One region of the Macrococcus bovicus genome, then DNA from elsewhere that is predicted to be linked to it. Evidence: riboswitches for the same ligand, from Rfam matches in the RefSeq annotation. Region 1 holds a riboswitch; each other region holds the start of a gene.
The links. A riboswitch is a leader RNA that binds a small molecule or an ion and turns the genes downstream of it on or off. The one in region 1 is predicted to bind S-adenosylmethionine.
Positions count from the first base shown of each region.

Region 2: it holds a riboswitch for S-adenosylmethionine, as region 1 does, so the genes downstream of both, metK (methionine adenosyltransferase) here and QSV55_RS03340 (methionine ABC transporter ATP-binding protein) in region 1, are expected to answer to the same signal.
Region 3: it holds a riboswitch for S-adenosylmethionine, as region 1 does, so the genes downstream of both, QSV55_RS02660 (methionine ABC transporter ATP-binding protein) here and QSV55_RS03340 (methionine ABC transporter ATP-binding protein) in region 1, are expected to answer to the same signal.
Region 4: it holds a riboswitch for S-adenosylmethionine, as region 1 does, so the genes downstream of both, QSV55_RS00750 (aminotransferase class I/II-fold pyridoxal phosphate-dependent enzyme) here and QSV55_RS03340 (methionine ABC transporter ATP-binding protein) in region 1, are expected to answer to the same signal.

Region 1 covers NZ_CP128470.1:555,039-558,508, forward strand. Annotated here, with positions in the region: gene QSV55_RS03320 (arsenate reductase family protein) at 1-63, shown strand, start outside; gene gcvH (glycine cleavage system protein GcvH) at 131-511, shown strand; gene QSV55_RS03330 (toprim domain-containing protein) at 581-964, shown strand; gene QSV55_RS03335 (YbbN family protein) at 1,020-1,223, shown strand; SAM riboswitch class I at 1,260-1,360, shown strand; gene QSV55_RS03340 (methionine ABC transporter ATP-binding protein) at 1,428-2,453, shown strand; gene QSV55_RS03345 (methionine ABC transporter permease) at 2,446-3,141, shown strand; gene QSV55_RS03350 (MetQ/NlpA family ABC transporter substrate-binding protein) at 3,167-3,470, shown strand, end outside.
Region 2 covers NZ_CP128470.1:1,536,828-1,540,297, reverse strand. Annotated here, with positions in the region: gene pckA (phosphoenolpyruvate carboxykinase (ATP)) at 1-1,311, opposite strand, end outside; SAM riboswitch class I at 1,501-1,600, shown strand; gene metK (methionine adenosyltransferase) at 1,701-2,894, shown strand; gene QSV55_RS08365 (nuclease-related domain-containing protein) at 3,095-3,470, shown strand, end outside.
Region 3 covers NZ_CP128470.1:425,729-429,198, forward strand. Annotated here, with positions in the region: gene QSV55_RS02650 (N-acetylglucosaminidase) at 1-825, opposite strand, end outside; gene QSV55_RS02655 (TetR/AcrR family transcriptional regulator) at 898-1,443, opposite strand; SAM riboswitch class I at 1,565-1,669, shown strand; gene QSV55_RS02660 (methionine ABC transporter ATP-binding protein) at 1,739-2,752, shown strand; gene QSV55_RS02665 (methionine ABC transporter permease) at 2,742-3,407, shown strand; gene QSV55_RS02670 (MetQ/NlpA family ABC transporter substrate-binding protein) at 3,420-3,470, shown strand, end outside.
Region 4 covers NZ_CP128470.1:66,112-69,581, reverse strand. Annotated here, with positions in the region: gene QSV55_RS00755 (Y-family DNA polymerase) at 1-1,105, opposite strand, end outside; gene QSV55_RS00750 (aminotransferase class I/II-fold pyridoxal phosphate-dependent enzyme) at 1,207-2,364, opposite strand; SAM riboswitch class I at 2,433-2,538, opposite strand; gene QSV55_RS00745 (TetR/AcrR family transcriptional regulator) at 2,748-3,287, shown strand; gene QSV55_RS00740 (MFS transporter) at 3,310-3,470, shown strand, end outside.

The DNA.
Region 1 (3,470 bases):
ACCAACGGTAAGCAGATTACGCTTGGTTTCAAGGAGGAACAGTATCGACAGATCTGGCTATAAAAAATGTTGAATAAGCTGTCATGCTGTGTCATTATTAGAGTGTAATTACTATTAGGAGGGGATTTTTGTGGCAACTATTGAAGGCTTAAAGTATTCTAAAGATCACGAATGGGTAAAATCAGAAGGAAACATTAAAACAATCGGTATCACTGACTTCGCTCAATCAGAGCTCGGAGACATCGTTTTCGTTGAACTTCCAGAAGTCGGCGATGAAATTTCAGCAGGACAACCTTTCGGCAGCGTTGAGTCTGTTAAAACAGTTTCAGAATTATATGCGCCGCTTAGTGGTAAAGTTGTAGAAGTAAACAACGAACTTGAAGATTCTCCGGAATTCGTTAATGAATCTCCTTATGAAAATGCTTGGATGATTAAAGTTGAGACTGAAAGTGACGATGAATTAAATGAGTTACTTGACCAAGCTCAATATGATGAAATGATTAACGCGTAAATGCTATAATTTCCTTGATAAGATGCTTATCAAGGATTTTTTTATAACTGCATATGAAAAGGTGATGAGATGTCTGTAATCAGTAAAGTCATAGTTGTGGAAGGCAAGTCTGACAAGAAAAAGTTACAACAAGTATTATCTGAACCTGTACATATTATCTGCACGAACGGCACGATGGGTGTCAGTAAAATGGACGAAATGCTCGATGAACTGACAGGCCATAACGTCTATATCATGACTGATGCTGATAAAGCAGGGAAAAACATTCGCAGCTGGTTCAAACGCCATTTAAGTGAATGCAAGCATATCTATATTGATCCAACTTATGGTGAGGTCGGCCGCTGCCCTGTAGATTATCTCGCCAAAAAATTAATGAAACATGAGTTTGAAGTGAAAGGTCTGGAAGCGGAAGATGAAAGTCAGGGAGTATTTGCCTTCAGCCCCGTCTGGTAATTATGTGATATTCGGTTATACGCCCCTCTGCGGTACATGTAAGGTCGCAGAGCGCATGATAGACATCATGCCAGAACTGATTGAAGTCAATATAATGAAAGTAGATTTAAATTTTGCGGCGTCATTCGCGCAGCGCTATCAGCTGATGAGTGTGCCTGTTCTGCTCATTGTAAAAGACGATGAAGTAGTGGAAACCATCTATCGTTTTGAATCCGTCACAAATATTTATGAAATTATTCGTAAAGTATTGACGATTTAAATATTGTAGTCTAATATGTATAACAATTGAATATAACTCTTATCAAGAGTGGTGGAGGGATGTGCCCTATGAAACCCGGCAACCGTCATATGACATGGTGCCAATTCACATAAAGCATACGCTTTAGAAGATGAGAGACGATGAACTCATTGCGTCTTTCTCTTTACGGGAAAGACGCTTTATTCGTTTAAAGGAGGTACGTAAGTGATTACGTTAAATCATGTTGTCAAGCAGTTCGCAACAAAAAAAGGAATGATAACCGCTGTTGATGATGTCAATCTGACGATCAACGAGGGTGAAATATATGGTGTCATCGGTTTTTCAGGTGCAGGTAAAAGTACGTTAATCCGTATGTTCAATGGCCTTGAAAAACCGACGACGGGTGATGTGGTCGTCGGTGGCGATAACATTGCAGAGCTCAGTCCGACTGACCTCAGAAAGAAAAGACAGAAAATCGGTATGATCTTCCAGCATTTCAATCTGCTGTGGTCACGTACAGTATTCGATAACATTGCATTTCCGCTTGAAATTGCAGGTGTCTCTAAAACTGAACGTACTGCACGGGTCAATGAACTGATCCGCCTGGTCGGACTTGAAGGCCGAGAAAATGCTTATCCCTCTCAGCTGTCAGGGGGGCAGAAACAGCGGGTCGGCATTGCCCGTTCGCTGGCCAATAACCCGACTGTGCTGCTCTGTGATGAAGCAACCAGTGCACTTGACCCGCAGACGACAGATGAAATTCTGGAGCTGTTGGTGAACATCAATCGCCAGCTCAAACTGACGATTATTCTGATCACGCATGAAATGCAGGTCATCCGAAAAATCTGTCACCAGGTCGCTGTCATGGAAAATGGGCGTGTGGTGGAGCAGGGTCCTGTCATGGAAGTGTTTGAAAATCCGCAGTCAACTGTCACGCAGCGCTTTGTCAAAGATGATCTGAAAGACGCTGAAGTTGAAGCTTCTATCGATGAGATTATGGCACATTATCCGACCGGAGCGATTCTTCGCCTGAAGTTTGTCGGTTCTTCTACCGGGCAGCCGATTGTCAGCCGGATGATCAGAAAGTATGATCTGGATGCGAATGTTCTTGCCGGTAACATTAAGCATACGCAGAACGGTTCTTTCGGCCATCTGATCGTACATGTGCCTGCCCTTAATGCTGAAGTCGAAAGAATGTTCGACGAGTTAAGGGTGCACGGCGTTGAAGCGGAGGTGGAAAGACGTGGATAATACGATGATGGATACGTTAAGAGAAATGTTCAGTTTTGAGAATGTCATCTGGCCGGATGTCTGGGTGGCTGTTTATGAAACGCTGTATATGACGATTATTTCGGCAATCTTCACTTTTATATTCGGTCTGATCATCGGAACGGCGTTATTCCTTGCTTCACGCAGCAAATCAAGAGGGGCAAAGATTTTCTATAATATCATGGCCTTTTTTGTCAATCTGTTCCGGGCGATTCCGTTTATTATTCTGATTCTGCTTCTTATTCCATTCACCAACGTCCTGATGGGGACGATCAGCGGGGTCAAAGGTGCGCTGCCTGCATTAATTATCGGCGCTGCTCCCTTCTACGCCCGTCTTGTGGAGATCGGTATGAAAGAAATCGATAAAGGTGTCATTGAAGCAGCAGAAGCGATGGGCGCGAGCCGCTGGACACTTATCTGGAAAGTGCTGCTGCGTGAATCATTGCCAGCTCTGATCTCAGGTATCACGGTTACCACGATCTCGCTGGTAGGTGCTACGGCAATCGCCGGTGTTATCGGTGCCGGTGGGCTCGGTAACCTTGCTTATTTAGTAGGTTTCACCCGTAGTCAGAATGATGTGATCTTAGTATCGACTGTCTTCATTCTGCTCATAGTCTTTGCAATACAGTTTATCGGTGACTTCCTGGCGAAGCGCACAGACAAACGTTAAATATAAAATACAAAGGAGAAAAACGATGAAGAAAATTTTAGTATTTACACTTACGCTGTTATTCGCTGTTGTCCTGACAGCATGTGGCTCCGAGTCAAAAGAAAACGGGAAAGAAGATAAAACGATTAAAGTAGGGGCTTCACCGGCACCTCACGCAGAACTGCTTGAGCAAGTGAAACCGATCCTTGAAAAAGAAGGCTACAAACTGGATATCAAAATCATCAACGACTATACAACACCGAACCGTCTGTTGAACGATGGCGAATTAGATGCAAACTTCTTCCAGCACACACCTTACCTTGACACTGAAGTGAAGGAAAAAGGCTATA
Region 2 (3,470 bases), 980 kb from region 1:
CCGGCTGCCGACGCCGTATTCGCCGCCTGTCCAGCCTGTGTTGACCAAGTAGACTTTGACGCCGTGCTTGTCGATCAGGTCACCTAACATGTTCGCATATACAGTGGCATGCAGTGGCAAGAATGGTGAACCGAAACATGTTGAGAATACCGGCTGCGGGCTTGTGACGCCGCGTTCTGTTCCGGCAAGTTTAGATGTGAAGCCACTTAAGAAGTGATACATCGATTGTTCTTTGGTTAATTTAGAGATTGGAGGAAGTACACCGAATGCATCTGCTGTTAAGAAGATGATTGTTTTAGCATGTCCTGCATAAGACGGCAGGACGATATTGTCGATGTTATCAATTGGATAAGCGGCACGTGTGTTTTCTGTCAGAGATTTATCAGAATAGTCAGGTGTCCCGTCTTCTTCCACTTTGACGTTCTCAAGGATAGCGCCGTAACGGATGGCATCGTAGATCTGCGGTTCTTTCTCACGTGTCAGATCAATCGTTTTGGCATAGCAGCCACCTTCGATATTGAAGACCCCTTCATCGTTCCAGCCGTGCTCATCGTCACCGATCAGTTTACGCTGTGGGTCTGCTGATAATGTGGTTTTACCTGTACCTGATAAACCGAAGAAGAGGGCAACGTCCTTATTCTCACCGACGTTCGCTGAACAGTGCATACTCATGATGCCTTGCACCGGCAGGTAGTAGTTCATGACACCGAAGATCCCTTTTTTCATTTCGCCGGCATATTCAGTTCCGCCGATCAGGATGATCTTATGTTTGAAGCTTGTAATGATGAAGGTTTCTGATTTTGTGCCATCTACTGCCGGGTCTGCCTTGAAGTGAGGGGCAGAGATGATCGTGAATTCAGGATCAATAGCCAGGCCTTCCTCTTTTGTTTCAGGACGGATGAACATGGTACGGGCAAACATATTATGCCAAGCGAGTTCGTTGATAACCTGTAATTTTAACTGTGAGGCTTTACTTGCGCCGGCATAGCCGTTGAAGACATAGACTTTTTCCTTGTTATTTAAATAGTTCAGCACTTTATCGACTAACTTCAGGAAGACTTCCTCTTCAATCGGCTGGTTGACAGCACCCCAGTCGATCTTATCTTCCGTCTCTGCTTCACGCACGATGAAACGGTCTTTCGGTGAACGGCCTGTATATTTACCGGTTTCAGTGCGGATGGCGCCTGACTCAGTCAGTTCCCCTTCGTTATTCTGAATAATTTCGTTGATTAACTGTGTACGTGATAACTGTTTCAGTGTAGACGGTTTTTCCAGCAGCTGATTGATTTCTGCCACGTAATTTTCATTCATTTAATAATCCCCCATTAGATGATTGATATGCTGATGTAAGCATTTTCACTCATTAGTATAGCATAATGAAAATCATATGCCATCTCACATATTTAATGTTAGAAAATTCATAAAAATAGTACATTTTGAGTTTTTAGTTAAACATGTTGACGGTTTACACAAAGTTTAGTATTATCTTACTTGCGGATTCTCTTATCCAGAGTGGTGGAGGGACATGGACCCTTTGAAGCCCAGCAACCTTTTGAGTAAGGTGCCAAACCGTTTGCAGATCTCATCTGAACGATAAGAGTGAATGGACTTGTATTGTCGAGCCTTTCTCTCTTAACTGTAGGGAAAGGCTTTTTTCTATGGATTGAACCGTAATCATATATATAAAAGGAGAATTATCTATGGCAGATCGTAAATTATTTACTTCTGAATCAGTAACAGAAGGACACCCGGATAAAATTGCGGACCAGATTTCTGACGCAATTTTAGACGCTATTTTGACAGGAGACCCGAAAGCACGTGTGGCATGTGAGACATCAGTGACGACAGGTATGGCACTGATCGCCGGTGAGATCACGACTTCTACTTACGTTGATATCCCGAAAGTCGTGCGTGAAACAGTTAAAGAGATCGGTTATACCCGCGCAAAATTCGGTTATGACTATCAGACGATGGCTGTATTGACAGCGATTGACGAGCAGTCACCTGACATCGCACAAGGTGTAGACCGTGCGCTTGAAGACCGTGAAGACTTATCGGATTCAGACATCGAATCTATCGGTGCCGGCGACCAAGGCTTAATGTTTGGTTTTGCCTGCAACGAAACAGAGAGCTTGATGCCGCTGCCGATTTCACTTTCACACGAACTTGCACGCCGCTTAACAGAAGTACGTAAGAACGGTACGCTTGACTACTTACGTCCGGACGGTAAGACACAGGTAACGGTTGAGTATGATGAGAACAACAAGCCTAAACGTGTGGATACTATCGTCATCTCTTCTCAGCACCACGAGAAAATCGAGCTTGAGCAGATTCAGGCTGACATTAAAGAACATGTCATCAAACCAGTTGTGCCGGCTGAATTAATCGATGAGGAAACGAAGTACTTCATCAACCCGACTGGCCGTTTCGTTATCGGTGGACCGCAAGGGGATGCCGGTTTAACAGGCCGTAAGATCATTGTGGATACTTACGGTGGCTATGCGCGTCACGGTGGCGGTGCATTCTCTGGTAAGGATGCAACGAAAGTTGACCGTTCAGGCGCATACGCAGCACGTTACGTTGCGAAGAACATCGTAGCAGCCGGCCTTGCAGATAAAGCAGAAGTTCAGCTTGCCTATGCAATCGGGGTCGCACATCCGGTTTCAATCTCAGTGGATACGTTCGGTACAAGCGACTATTCTGAAGTAGAACTGGTGGAAGCAGTCCGCAGCACATTCGACTTACGCCCGGCAGGTATCATCAAGATGCTTGACCTGCGTCGTCCGATCTACAAGCAGACAGCAGCATACGGCCATTTCGGTCGTACAGACGTTGAACTGCCTTGGGAACAGACAGATAAAGCAGAGGCACTGAAAGCAGCTTTAGCGAAATAATAGACGATTATAAAGACAGGGAGCAGAGGCTTCCTGTCTATTTTTGTGAAATGAGTAGATCGGTCCAGTGTAAAAATAACTTTTTAATGATGAAAGCAGTTTTTATGTGCAAGTCTCTGCTCATTTATCTATGAAAATTACTGAACTTCCCGCTGAACTTCTTTATAATATGAATAAGACAATAAAGAAGGAGAAGATCTATGAACTTATCTGAATTAACCCCCCTGCATTATGGGCTGATTGCACTTGCTGTACTGGCACTTGTATTTCTTGTGCTCTGGCTGATGTCAAACGCAAAACGTAAACGTGAACAGGAAGAGCTGGCAGCACGTCATGAATCAGAGCGCCGGTCCTTAGCCGCGTCGCTTGAAGAACAGGCTGCTAAAGAACAGGCAGCGCAGGCGGAAGCCTTCGACGCTGAACGTCAAGACCTGAATCATCAGCTGTCGGAGAAGGCGACACAGATTGACAGTCTGAAGCTGCTGACAAAAGACGGCGGAGAATATCTGACTGACTTCACATTAATCCAGCTGAAGGATCGTCTCGTGCGCAATGAACGCATCCGTCCGGAAGATA
Region 3 (3,470 bases), 130 kb from region 1:
TTCGGTCAGATTAAGGAACTGGTAACGGTTGATGCTGTCAGCTGCCAGTTTGCCAGTATCCATCGCTTCAAGAATGGCTGTCTTAGGTGCGTTATACCACTTGATACCATTAGAGGTCTGTGGTCTTGGTGTCAGTCTCATCTGCGCTTTGTAAGCATCTTCAAGACTGGCTGTGACCATGCGTGCCCCTGCAATAGGGGTGGCCTTAATTTCTGTTTTAGTCACTGGCTTCTTAATGCTCGGTTGGGCTGGTTTGCTGACTTTCTGCTCTTGGCTGACAGCATGTTTGATCTCAGATTTCTTAGTTGCCGGCTGCGATGTAGGGTGGTCAGCTTTTATCCACCCTGTTAAACCGGTAGTCCGGGTGATTTCATGATAGAGTGTATCTCCGACCTGCAGTGACTGATTCACTGTAACGCTTTCACCTTTAGGTGCGCGGTCTATGATTTGTCTGTCTGTCCCTTCAGGAACGCTGTAGACCTTTGTGCTGGCTGAAAGCTGAAGCGTTGTATCAGGTTTTGCTGCATCTTTAACCGGGCGAATCACGAGGTCGTCTGCTGCAACGTAGCCGATTGCATTGTTGATGTCAGGCGTCACCTGGACACGATAATAAGGTTGCTGGTTGATCATCACTTTATCATTGACATAAAGCGTATAGTTCACATAATCACCTGCGACTTTTTTCGTCATCGCATTCATACTGGTGATGATAATGGAGTTAGTATCTTTAATATGCCCCATTCTTAATGTGTCTGCTTGTGCGTAAGAAGAGCACAGAATAGTGGAAAGCATGGTCAATGCAAGTGTGCGTTTAATATACTTCATTCAGGACCCCCAGTAGTTTAGTGATTTTATTATACAGGAAACAATCGATCAAAAGCTGAGTTTTACAATAAATTAACGATTTGTCTTGAGAATGTTACGATAGACGATATCTGCTATCTTCTCCGGGGGCTCGACGCAATAATTCTGCAGCCAGAAATAAATAATTCCAAACTGGCCACCTAACGTGTAATTGACAAAATGCTCAGGATCCTGAAGGTGATGATCCATAATGATGTGCATGTAGTTTTCCTTCAGAACCCCCATAAATTTTTGTGTGAAGTTCTGAGCCGGATGAACTGTCATCAATGTACGAAAAAAACTCTGATTCTCATAGATATATGAGAACAAATGATTCAAATAAAGGCGTGATGAAGTACGTAGAGTATCAGAATCCGTCTTTATGGCTTCTGCAAACTGACTGCCGATTAAGTTGAGTTCTGATAGATGCTGTTCAATCATATTATCCAGCAAGTCATATTTATCAAGATAGTATGTATAAAAAGTGGAGCGGTTGATATGCGCTTCTTCGCAGATCATTTTAATAGTAATTTCACGAAAACGATGTTGTTCCAGTAGTTTTAAAAACTGTTCTTGTATCAGCGTTTGTTTGTCTGTCATAAGTACCTACTTCTTATCTCTATTATAGTCACTTATTTTATCATAGATTCAAGATTGCGAAAATTAAAAAAAGAAGTTGACACTTTATTCATGTCCATGTACTATGAGTATAACTTCATAAAACTTATCAAGAGAGATCGAGGGATATGGCCCGATGACATCTCAGCAGCGGACTCAGAAATGAGCACTGTGCTAATTCCATCAAGCTTAGCTTGGCAGATAAAAGGACGTTTAAGACTTTTTAGCTTCTGGCTAAAAGGTCTTTTTTTTGATTTTTAAGGAGGCTACCATGGCAATTATTGAAATTGATGAAGTATCAAAACAGTTTCAGACGAAGAAAGGAACAGTGACGGCACTGCAAGATGTGACACTGAATATAGAGAGAGGACAGATATTCGGCATTGTGGGTTATTCAGGCGCCGGTAAGTCCACTCTGATCCGGTTGATCAACAAGCTCGAAAAACCGACGAGCGGTCGCATCATAGTAGATGGTGAAAACATCACTACCTTAAAACCCCAGCTGCTCAGAAAAAGACGGCAGAATATCGGCATGATTTTTCAGCAGTTCAACCTTTTTAAGGCAAAGACAGTCGCAGATAATATTAAATATCCACTGAAGCTGACCAAAAAGTATTCACAAGCAGAACTGGATCAGCGCGTCGATGAATTACTTCAGTTTGTCGGTTTGTCAGATAAGAAACATGATTATCCGGCTCAGCTGTCAGGTGGCCAGAAGCAACGTATCGGTATCGCCCGTGCGCTTGCAACGAATCCGGAAATTCTGCTTTGTGATGAAGCGACGTCTGCTCTGGACCCCGAAACAACGGATGAAATCCTGCGTCTTCTGAAACGTATCAATCAGGAACTGAACATCACCATCGTACTCATTACGCACGAAATGGAAGTCGTCAAGACAATCTGCGATGAAGTGGCGGTCATGGAACAAGGGCGTATTGTAGAACAGAACAAAGTCTTTGACCTATTCACGAATCCCGTGCATCCGACGACGAAACGTTTTGTCCATTCTGTGCTGAATGACCATGTGCCAAAAGGTGTAGAACCCTCACGGAAGTTATATCGATTCATCTTCAATCATCAGCAGATACTGGAACCCGTGCTGAGCCAGATTGGCCGCAAGTATGAAGTCGATTTTAATATTTTGTATGGCAGTATAACTGAGTTGACCGATCGTTTATTCGGTAATTTACTGATAGAGGCGGTCGGCTCAGATTACAAGGTCCAGTTTGCCCTGCTGGAGCTGAAGCAATATGGTATTGAAATCAAGGAGGTTGATGGCTTTGCAAGCTGATTTATCTGAATTTTATCCGATTATTCTGCAGGAACTCATTCATACATTGATTATGGTCGGTATTACATTGGTGCTCGCAGCAATGATAGGTATTCCGCTCGGGATATTGCTCTATGCAACAGGACGGGGCCATGTCCTTGAGAATCGTTCAGTGAATATGGCGTTAAACTTTGTGATCAACACCATCAGACCGATTCCATTCATTATATTTCTGGTTGCATTGATACCTGTTACACGTTTCTTGGTGGGCACATCTATTGGCATCTGGGCAGCTATTTTCCCGATGACGCTCGCGGCTTCACTGTCCATCGCCCGGGTTGTTGAGAATAACATCATCTCGGTTGATAAAGGGGTGATAGAGGCAGCGGAAGCAATGGGTTCAACAAAATTCGACATTCTGTTTAAAGTGCTTGTCCCTGAAGCGGCAGGCGCATTGATATTGGGACTGACATTTACGACCGTGTCGCTGATTGAATTCTCAGCTGTTGCTGGCCTTGTCGGGGCAGGCGGCATTGGGTATCTCGCATTTACCTATGGCTATCAGCGGTTTGATGTCGCAGTCATGTTCATTACGGTGCTGATACTGATCATTCTAGTTCAGATCGTCCAATTCATTGGCAATAAGATTGCAAATATATACACAAGTCGATTATAAGGAGAGAAAATGATGAGAAAATTAATTTGGGTTGTCTTAAGTGTGGTAGTATTTTTAGCGGCG
Region 4 (3,470 bases), 490 kb from region 1:
CAAAGAGATTCATCTGTCTCAGCCGACTGTCACGCAGATTGCTGAACGAGACGCCTACTGTTCTGAACAGACGGTCTGTCTCGGCATATTCTTCTAAATACCGCCATATCAGGCTGACTACCTGCATGGTCGATGTGAAGTAATCTTTCTTGGTGAATTGTTTATGAATGCCTCCCTTATCTGCATAGCCCACAGTAAAAGCAATCGTTGTCGGATACAGCTTTTTCTCCCTGACCCGATAGAAGACTTCATCTATCTGTTCACTGATGACGGTCTTCAGTTCATGAAACTGATAATCACGCATCAAAATCTGCGACTTCCCGTAAGATTTCCCTTTGATGACATGGGGCCGCCGAATGATACTTTCATCTATTCCATTCGCATGCAGATGCAGGTCAACGCCGAGAATGCCAAAATCACGCTTCAAATATTCAACTGGATAATGGGCCAGGTCACCGATACGGAAGATACCTTTCTTATTCAGTTTCTTCTCCGTCCGCTTATTGATCCCCCACATCTCAGTCAACGGTTCTACATCCCACAGCTTGCGTGGCACGTCATGATACCGCCATTCAGCGACACCTTCACTTGTGCGTTTCGCTTCGAGATCCATAGCAAGCTTGGCCAGAAGTGGATTTGAACCGATGCCTATAGTACTGAATATCTGCGTCTTGTTATAGATCTCCTGCTGCAGAATGCGGGCCATGTGAGAAGGCGTCTGTGCGAACAGATGATAGGAATCTGTAATATCCATGAAGAATTCATCAATACTATACTGATGGAAATCTTCCGGCGCCACATATTGCAGGGCGATAGCTGAAATCCGACTCGATACTTGAATATACTTCAGCATCGACGGGTTAATGATATAAATATCTGAACGATGCGGTATCTCAAATAATCTCGAACCCGTTTTAATTCCCAACGCTTTCAAGGGTGGCGTTGCAGCCAGCACAACAGATCCCTGCCGCTTTGTATCTCCGACAACAGCCAGTTTAGTTGTCAGTGGGTTCAGTCCTTTTTCGATACACGAGACCGATGCAAAGAAGCTTTTAAGGTCAATACAGAGTACATCACGAGCATTGCATTGATAATAGTCATACATTCCCCCACCTCATTTATGAGTCCATTGTATAAGGGAACATATGTTCGTGTAAAGTAGTATGAAGTCCTTTTCTTCAAAAAAATAATTAACTTGAGACTCCGTTATTGATAGAGGCCTGCTGTTTCCTTGAGCCTGATGAGCAACTCTTCTATCTCCTCGTCACTGATTGCAAGTGAGATCCGAATATAATCATCACCGTTTGAACCGAATGGTAGCCCCGGTGTCGTCAGGATGGACTGTGTTTTCAGCAGATAATCGACGTATTCTTCACTTTTATAGCCGGGCGGGATTCTAAGCCACAGGAAGATGCCGCCCTGCATCGGTTCAAACGGGATGCCTGCCTCAGTGAGAAAGTCTGTAACTTGATCTCTACGCTTTCTGAAAATCGCGTTCTGTGTCTCTAAAAAAGGTTCCCCTAATTTCAGTGCACTGACCGCCGCTTCCTGAACGACCCCCCACATCCCTACTTGTGTATGATCCTGATAATAATTGAGGGCACCGATGATATCTTTATTGCCGACAGCAAAACCTATCCGTACACCTGACATATTGAAACCTTTGGAGAGTGAATAAATCTCGACTGCTACGTCCTTCGCGCCTGGCGACTGCAGAATGCTCGGATTTTTAGCATCAAAGCCGAATGCCGCATAGGCGAAGTCGTGGACAATCTTTGTCTGCGTCCCTCTGAAACGCCGGACGACAGCATCGAACCCTGCACGAGTCGCAACTGCCCCTGTCGGGTTGCTCGGATAATTAAGGTAGATGAGACGTGTATCTGCTAATACGGCAGAATCAAGGGCATCAAAGTCCGGCCAGTAATGGTTGGCGGGCTGGAGCGGCAGTTCATAGGCCGTGCCACGGGCCAGCTTCACACCAGCAAGATAATCAGTGTAACCCGGGTTCGGCAGCAGAACGCCTTCACCCGGTTCAATCACACAAAGCGGCAAGTTGACCAGCCCGTTTTTCGTCCCGTAAAGAATACAGATCTCCTCATCTTTATCCAGCTCAACCCCATAAGTATCTAAATAGAATTTCTGGATGGCTTCTTTCAACGCTTCCTTACCACGGAAAACACCATATTTATTATTCGCAGGCTCCTGTACTGCGGACTGAATCGTCTCGAGTACTTCTGCCGGAACTTTCTGATCGGGTATACCGACCGCTGTGTTGATAAGCGGTTTGCTGCCGATATCGAGCTTTCTGCCCATCGTCTTGCCAAAATAACTTTCTGGTATAGAATCAAGTAATTTAGAACGCATTTCCTCTCCCCTTCTTCTTCAATCGAAATAAAAAACGTCATTACTTCGCAGCAATGACGTCAGAAAATCACTTATCTGCCAAGCTGTCGCTTGATGGATTTAGCACAGTACTCTCAGATGAGCCTGCTGCTGAGATTTCACAGGGCCAGTTCCCTCCATCTCTCTGGATAAGACATATTTAAATGATTGTTATCAATATAGTATTAAACAGTGACGTTGTCAAACAGATTTCGTGCGAGCTGCACTGGACGCTTTATCGATCAAATGGCTCATGCATTCTGCTGTTATTTTTTAATTTTCAGTTGTGCAAATTGAAGATAAGCATTATAATCTTGAAAGTAAACGGAAAACTCTCCGTTTAATTTCCAGTAAAGGACTTAATGATGAGACAGGATGCACAGGATAACTATAACAGCATAAAAACAACTGCCGCTGCACTTTTTGAAATGTATGGGGTGGAACAGGTCAGTATGAACCAGATTGCGCAAACACTCCAGATTGGTGCGGGTACCTTATATCGTCATTTCAAGGATAAGGGCGTGCTATGCTTCAGCTTACTGGAGGAGGACTTTGATCATCTCTTTACATCTTTTGATCATATTCAATCTTCTGATAAGGATAAACGCGAACAATTAAGCGAGATGCTGACATTGATGCTCGAATTCAAACGCGACAATGAAGACCTTCTGCTTTGCATTGAAAAGCACGAAATGCGCTCCCTCTTTAAAGAGACAGACTATTATAAGACACTCTATCAGTATTTTGAGACTATTTTCGCTTCACATGACCAACCTCAGTTCAAGACAGACATGCTGCTCAATGCGTTGACTACAAGAAGCTATCAATATCAGACGCATTTCCGCCATGTTGACCTTGATACTTTCAAGTCCAATTTGATGGCATTATTTTATCCATATTCCTAATTTCTACGAAAGGTTGACACAATTGAATTCTATTAAATACAAAACACTCCGCAGCTTCGAAATATTTCTGCTGTCAGTAATTACTGTCTTCGGAATCGGCTCACAATATTTCACGAACATTGCCTATAGCCTGAATCAAGGTCTTATTCAGTCCACTTTTAACCTGGATTCCAAATATCTGAT